Regions from separate parts of the Candidatus Symbiopectobacterium sp. genome, predicted to be linked through region 2. Evidence: predicted binding sites of a transcription regulator. Region 2 holds the regulator's gene; each other region holds the start of a gene.
What was found. The regulator LexA, encoded in region 2, represses DNA repair genes until DNA is damaged. The targets are predictions, from matches to a motif close to TNCTGTATGTACATACAGNA.
Positions count from the first base shown of each region.

Region 1: a site for LexA is predicted at 951-970, ahead of QZ506_RS11095 (DNA translocase FtsK 4TM domain-containing protein). Genes of this name have one in related genera too.
Region 3: a site for LexA is predicted at 1,172-1,191, ahead of rmuC (DNA recombination protein RmuC). Genes of this name have one in related genera too.

Region 1 is NZ_JAHWCO010000376.1:13,288-15,560, forward strand. It holds gene lrp (leucine-responsive transcriptional regulator Lrp) at 420-914, shown strand; gene QZ506_RS11095 (DNA translocase FtsK 4TM domain-containing protein) at 1,032-2,273, shown strand, end outside.
Region 2 is NZ_JAHWCO010000621.1:7,459-9,731, forward strand. It holds gene plsB (glycerol-3-phosphate 1-O-acyltransferase PlsB) at 1-407, opposite strand, end outside; gene QZ506_RS18065 (diacylglycerol kinase) at 536-904, shown strand; gene lexA (transcriptional repressor LexA) at 1,025-1,636, shown strand; gene zur (zinc uptake transcriptional repressor Zur) at 1,703-2,224, opposite strand.
Region 3 is NZ_JAHWCO010000678.1:12,723-14,995, reverse strand. It holds gene argH (argininosuccinate lyase) at 1-1,021, shown strand, start outside; gene rmuC (DNA recombination protein RmuC) at 1,237-2,273, shown strand, end outside.

The DNA.
Region 1 (2,273 bases), on a different contig from region 2:
GAGAAGACAGCGTCATTTATTAGCGAAATGATTGAAAATGGTCTCACAGAGAGCACAGTAGGGTTTTATTTGGCAGTTTCTTCTGATTTTTATTGTTTTGCTTTGACAATCGGCTACCGTTTTGCGAAAACATCTAAGGAAGAGGAAACTATTTGTATGTGAATGGTTGAAAGCTCGGTTTTTCTTTATGTTGTCGCTTTTACCGTGCGACCGCTGATGGTGCGTTTATAACAGGACAGACAGGGCGTTATGCACGCAGGGGTGACATTGCGGTGCGCCGCGGCAGTGAAAGGAGAGTGACGTAACGCGACCCTTGATATACAAAATAGACAGCGCGTCTTCTTTTAGGGCTGCTCTGATACATTGATGTGGGTCGGAGTGTAGCAAGGGCAAGGATGTAGTGAAGAGAGACAATAAGAATGGTAGACACGAAAAAGCGACCGGGAAAAGATCTTGATCGCATCGATCGCAATATCCTGAATGAATTACAAAAAGACGGCCGAATCTCTAACGTTGAACTTTCCAAACGCGTAGGTCTTTCTCCTACACCGTGTCTGGAACGTGTGCGCCGCCTGGAGCGTCAGGGCTTTATCAATGGCTATACCGCATTGCTGAACCCGCATTACCTCGATGCTTCACTGCTGGTGTTTGTTGAGATCACGCTAAACCGCGGTGCGCCTGATGTTTTTGAGCAGTTCAACACTGCTGTGCAAAAATTGGAAGAAATTCAGGAGTGCCATCTTGTCTCCGGGGATTTCGACTATTTGCTGAAAACACGCGTGCCGGATATGTCCGCATACCGTAAGCTGCTGGGTGAAACATTGCTACGCTTGCCGGGTGTGAACGATACCCGTACCTACGTGGTGATGGAAGAAGTAAAACAGAGCAATCGTCTGGTGATCAGAACGCGCTAAACGCAGGGGTGCAAAGCCCGCTAATTTCAGCTACACTCCTGTGAATATATACAGTCACAGCGCCGAGTTCACCTCGGCGTTTTGTCACGAACATGAACAGGACCCCTGGAGAGACGCTTGAGCCAGGAATATACCGAAGACAAAGACGTGGCGCTGAAGAAACTAAGCGGTAGCCGTCGTTTATTGGAAGCGATTTTAATCGTTGTTGCGCTATTCGCCGTTTATTTGAGCGTAGCGCTGGTTAGCTTCAGTCCGTCCGACCCGAGCTGGTCACAAACTGCCTGGCATGAGCCCATTCATAATCTGTGCGGTGGCATCGGCGCTTGGCTGGCCGATACGCTGTTTTTCATCTTTGGCGTGCTGGCTTATGCCATTCCACCGATCATGCTGTCGCTGTGCTGGGTGGCTTTTCGCCAGCGCGATAATCAGAGCGATGTCGATCTGTTTACTCTCTCTTTGCGCCTGATTGGTACGTTGGCGCTGATCCTCACGTCCTGCGGTCTAGCCGCGCTCAATGTGGACGATCTCTACTATTTTGCCTCTGGTGGTGTGCTGGGCAGTTTGCTGAGCAGTTCAATGGTCCCGCGTTTCAACAGCATGGGTGCCACGCTGATTCTGCTCTGCGTCTGGGCAGCGGGGGTGACTCTGTTTACAGGTTGGTCATGGTTTACGATTGCCGAAAAAATTGGCGGCGCGGTATTAGGCCTTCTGACGTTCTTTTCCAATCGTTCTCGCGCAGGAGATAACTACCGCGATGAGGATGACGATTTGCATGACAATGCGGATCGTGAGGGCGGACACCACGATACATTAACCGCGTTAACGGAGGCAATAGCCGAAGACGTGGATGCGAATGACATATTGCTGGCACCCGCTGCGCGTGAGCGCGCCGCTGATGAAACAGAGCAAAACAGTACGGTAAGTGGCGTTGAAGCAACGGATCATCTTGCTCCGGTGCAGGAGTCGGTTCCGGTTGATACGGTGCCAGACCCAACGATCGCACCCAGAGCATTCACCCCGGCTACGCCAGCAACAGCTGGCAGTCATAATACCCACGGACAGGATTCACTGCCGCCGCTTTACGCGTTTGAGTTGCAGCAAGCTGCTGTGCAGGAAAATAACGCGTTACCCGCCTTTTCGCAGGCGACGGTGCCCGATCGCGATCGCACGCCGCTATTGGGTTCTATTCATGATCTGAGTGCACCCGCAGTGGCAGCGGCCACGCCTGCGTCTAGCGACGCCGTGCCCTTTATGCCTGCCTTTACGGCCGCAGGGGAGGATAATCCTCAGGTGAAACAAGGCATGGGTCCGGAATTGCCGCGTCCGAATCCGGTGCGTATTCCTACCCGGCGTGAACTG
Region 2 (2,273 bases):
TCTCGGCCCGGAGAGCGGCCAAACATGACAGACACGGGCACCATCTGTACATCGAGATAGGGATTGTTGCGGTGCAGATCCAGATAATCATGGAACAGTTTGACGGATTCCTGCTTGGGTGTGTAATAGCGGAACACGCGCGGGCCATCGTTAATAAACACGTGGCTGGGCAGTGATACACCGTCAATTTCAGTGTGTTCCAGCGGATCGGGCAGTTCTAAAGCTTGGCATTTTGCGCGCAGCGTCAGTAAATCCACCTGTGAGTTATAGGGCAGCACATAAAGGATGGGGCTAGACGGATCTAACCCTAACTCAGCCACGGGATCGTTAGGAATTATCTTGCTTTTCACTAACAATTTAAGTGGTAAATTCAGTAAGTTATAGTAAATTTTACGCCAGCCGGACATAACAACCAGAAGCCTCTTGAGTAGCAATGCGCCGCAAGGATACCAGAAAGTACACGGAAGATCTGTTGTGTGAGACAACGGTGTTACGGGAAAATTGCAAAAAATCTCTGATAAGCGGGTGAAAAAACATGAATAAGGCTACCGGGGTAACTCGGATTATCAAAGCAACCGGGTACTCTCTCAAAGGGCTGAAACAGGCATGGCAGCACGAAGCAGCATTTCGGCAAGAACTGATGCTGCTGGTCGTGGCGGTGCTGGTTGCGTGCTGGCTCCCCGTGTCACTGCTGGAGCGGCTATTGCTGATTGGCGTGGTGGTGGTGGTGGTTCTGATGGAGCTAGTCAACAGCGCGATTGAGGCCGTTGTCGATCGTGTGGGGATGGAGCACCATGAGCTCTCCGGGCGCGCCAAGGATATCGGTTCGGCGGCCGTATTTGTGGCCTTGGTCTTTGCCGCCGTTGTCTGGGCGAGCATTCTCTGGCCGCTCGTGCTGGGGTGATTTCAGCATTATTTTGAGGCAAAGCGCATAAAAACATGGGTAGTTGCCTCTCTGTCATTCCCAAGCCGCTATGACCTGTATATACTCACAGACAAACTGTATAAACAACCAGGGGGCGGGATGAAAGCATTAACAACCAGACAGCAGCAGGTCTATGATCTGATTCGCGATCATATTGCGCAGTCCGGCATGCCGCCAACGCGCGCCGAGATTGCCCAGCAACTTGGATTCCGCTCACCCAACGCGGCGGAAGAGCATTTGAAGGCGCTGGCGCGTAAAGGCGTAATTGAAATTGTCTCCGGTGCATCACGCGGTATCCGTCTGCTGATGGAAGATGAAAATGTGGGCCTGCCGCTGATTGGTCGTGTTGCGGCGGGTGAACCGCTGCTGGCGCAAGAGCACATCGAGTGCCACTATCAGGTCGATCCGTCCATGTTCAAACCGCACGCAGACTTTCTGCTGCGCGTCAGCGGTATGTCGATGAAAGATATCGGGATACTGGACGGTGATTTGCTTGCCGTGCATAAAACGCAAGAGGTGCGTAACGGCCAGGTCGTAGTGGCACGCATTGAAGATGAAGTGACGGTTAAGCGATTGAAGCGTCAAGGTAATACCGTACAACTTCTGGCGGAGAATGAGGCATTTTCTCCCATCGTGGTTGATTTGCGTGAGCAGAGTTTCACTATGGAAGGGCTGGCTGTCGGTGTTATCCGCAACGGTGAGTGGAGCTAAACCGCGTTAGCCGACAGGGCGTTTCTTTCAGGGAAAGCCTTGTCGGTGACGTGATGTGCTCTCAGCTCAACGACCGGGTTTTGAATTTTTGATGGGCACCGTATGGTCGTGATGACAGTGCCCATGTTCACGGCAATCAGCCGCTTCCTGACAGGCTTCGCACAGGCCATGTGCCTCGACCACGCTGTGACGCAGCGTGAAAGTGGCGCTTTGTGCCAACTGCTGAAGAATGGCTTCAATGCCTTCCGTCTGACGTTCCGCAACTTGCCCGCAGCGATCGCAAATAAACAGCGCTGAAATATGGCTATGCTCTTCAATGTGGTGACACATGACATAGCTGTTGGTCGATTCCACTCGATGGATAAACCCTTGCTCCAGCAGAAAATCCAGAGCGCGGTATACGGTAGGGGGTTTGGCTTGCGGTTCTGAGACGCGCAGCAGATCCAACAGATCGTAAGCACTGATCGCGCCGTGTTGCTGGGCCATCAGCCGAAGCACTTCGAGTCGCTGTGGCGTAAGGCGCACGTTGCGCTGTTGGCAAATACTTTCCGCCTGGGCAAGGAGTTTGTCTTGGTCGCTTGAATCCATTGGCCTGATCCTACCGCATGATGATGAACATGTTGCCCATCTTACCATG
Region 3 (2,273 bases), on a different contig from region 2:
TAAACTTTGGTGTAAAGCGCAAATCAGCGAACTGCGACTGGCCGTGCGCCAGCTGCGTTCCGCGTTGGTGGCTACCGCTGAGGCGAATCAGGATGCGGTGATGCCGGGTTACACCCATTTGCAGCGCGCTCAACCGGTGACCTTTGCCCATTGGTGTCTGGCTTACCATGAAATGCTGGCACGCGATGAAAGCCGCCTGGAAGATACGTTAAAACGCCTTGATGTCAGCCCATTGGGCTGCGGCGCGTTGGCCGGGACGGCCTATCCTATCGATCGTGAGCAACTGGCAGGCTGGCTGGGTTTTGCGTCTGCCACGCGTAACAGTCTGGACACGGTGTCAGACCGCGATCACGTGCTGGAACTGCTCTCTAATGCCTCGACAGGCATGGTGCACCTGTCACGCTTTGCCGAGGATCTGATCTTCTTCAACAGCGGTGAATCCGGATTTGTTGAGCTTTCCGATCATGTGACCTCCGGCTCATCCCTGATGCCGCAAAAGAAAAACCCGGATGCGCTGGAGCTGATCCGCGGTAAATCGGGTCGAGTGCAAGGCGCGCTGACCGGCATGATGATGACGCTCAAAGGCTTGCCGCTGGGGTACAACAAGGATATGCAGGAAGACAAAGAAGGGCTGTTCGACGCGCTCGATACTTGGCATGACTGTCTGATGATGGCGGCACTGGTGTTGGAAGGCATTCAGGTCCGTCGTCCGCGCTGCCAGGAAGCGGCGCAGCAGGGTTACGCCAATGCGACCGAACTGGCAGACTATCTGGTGGCAAAAGGCGTTCCGTTCCGCGAAGCGCACCACATTGTCGGTGAGGCCGTGGTGGAAGCTATTCGGCAGGGTAAGCCGCTGGAAGCATTGCCTCTGGCGGATTTGCAGAAATTCAGTGCCACCATTGGCGATGACGTGTATCCCATCCTGTCGCTGCAATCCTGTTTGGAAAAACGCGCGGCCAAAGGCGGTGTTTCACCGCAGCAGGTCGCACAGGCGATTGCCGATGCCAAAGGGCGTCTGTAGCGCTGATAGCGCTCTGTCACCTGCACCAGTGCCAGATATCCGGCCCTTTTTTATTCAGCCAATAACCATAAGCCATAACGCAAGACGCCTCGCATTTTAACCATTTCACCGCCGACAACGATGCCGCTTTACGTTGGCCTGCGTTATTCTTTATGGACATACATACAGTATCACTTTACCTTGACGGACAGTGGCGATAACGAAAGGAATGCGACGTGGATATCACCCTCTTTTACTGTGTAGGCGGCGGGGCGGTCGGCGTGCTGGTGGGATGGCTGGTTGCCAGCCTGCGTTACCAGCAACGCAGCGCCCGGCAAGAAACGGAACAACGTATACAAGAACAAGCGTTACAGCAGGCGCAAAGCGCGGTACGTGAGCTTCAGCTTGCGCGTGATAAGGACGAACAGCGCCTGCGTCAGGATGATATGGAACTGCGTTTGATGCACGGTAAACTCACCGCCCATCAGGAAAAGCTGCTGGTCATGTCCCGGTTGCAAGAGGAGTGCAACAAGCTCAACCAGGAATTGCGCGCGCTGCGCGAAGCAAACAGTGCGCAGGAAGCGGAACTGCGTGAAGTCACCATCCGTTTGGAAGAGACGCGCCTCGCTGCTGAGGAAAAACAGCGCTTGTTAATCAACAGTGAGCAACGCCTGACGACACAGTTTGAAAATCTGGCTAACCGGATTTTTGAGCACAGCGGTCGCCGGGTGGATGAACAAAATCAACAGAGCCTTGATAAACTGCTGACGCCGCTGCGGGAACAACTGGACGGTTTTCGTCGTCAGGTCCAGGAGGGGTTCTGCAGTGAAGCGCGTGAGCGCCACACGCTGGCGCATGAAATTCGCCAGTTGCAGCAACTCAACGTGCAAATGGCGCGAGAAGCGGTCAACCTGACGAAAGCCTTGAAAGGCGATAATAAAACCCAGGGGAACTGGGGCGAAGTGGTGCTGGGACGCGTGCTTGAGGCTTCGGGCCTGCGTGAAGGCCATGAATACCAAACGCAGGTCAGTATCCAGACGTGCTCAAACGGACGCATGCAGCCGGATGTGATCGTTCGTCTCCCGCAGGGCAAAGATGTGGTGATTGATGCCAAGATGTCGCTGGTGGCCTATGAGCGCTACTTTAACAGTGAAGACGACGGGGAACGCGCCAGCGCACTCAGCGAGCATATCGCCTCCGTGCGCGGGCATATCCGCCTGCTGAGCAATAAGGACTATCAGCAATTGCCGGGGCTGCGCTCGTTGGACTATGT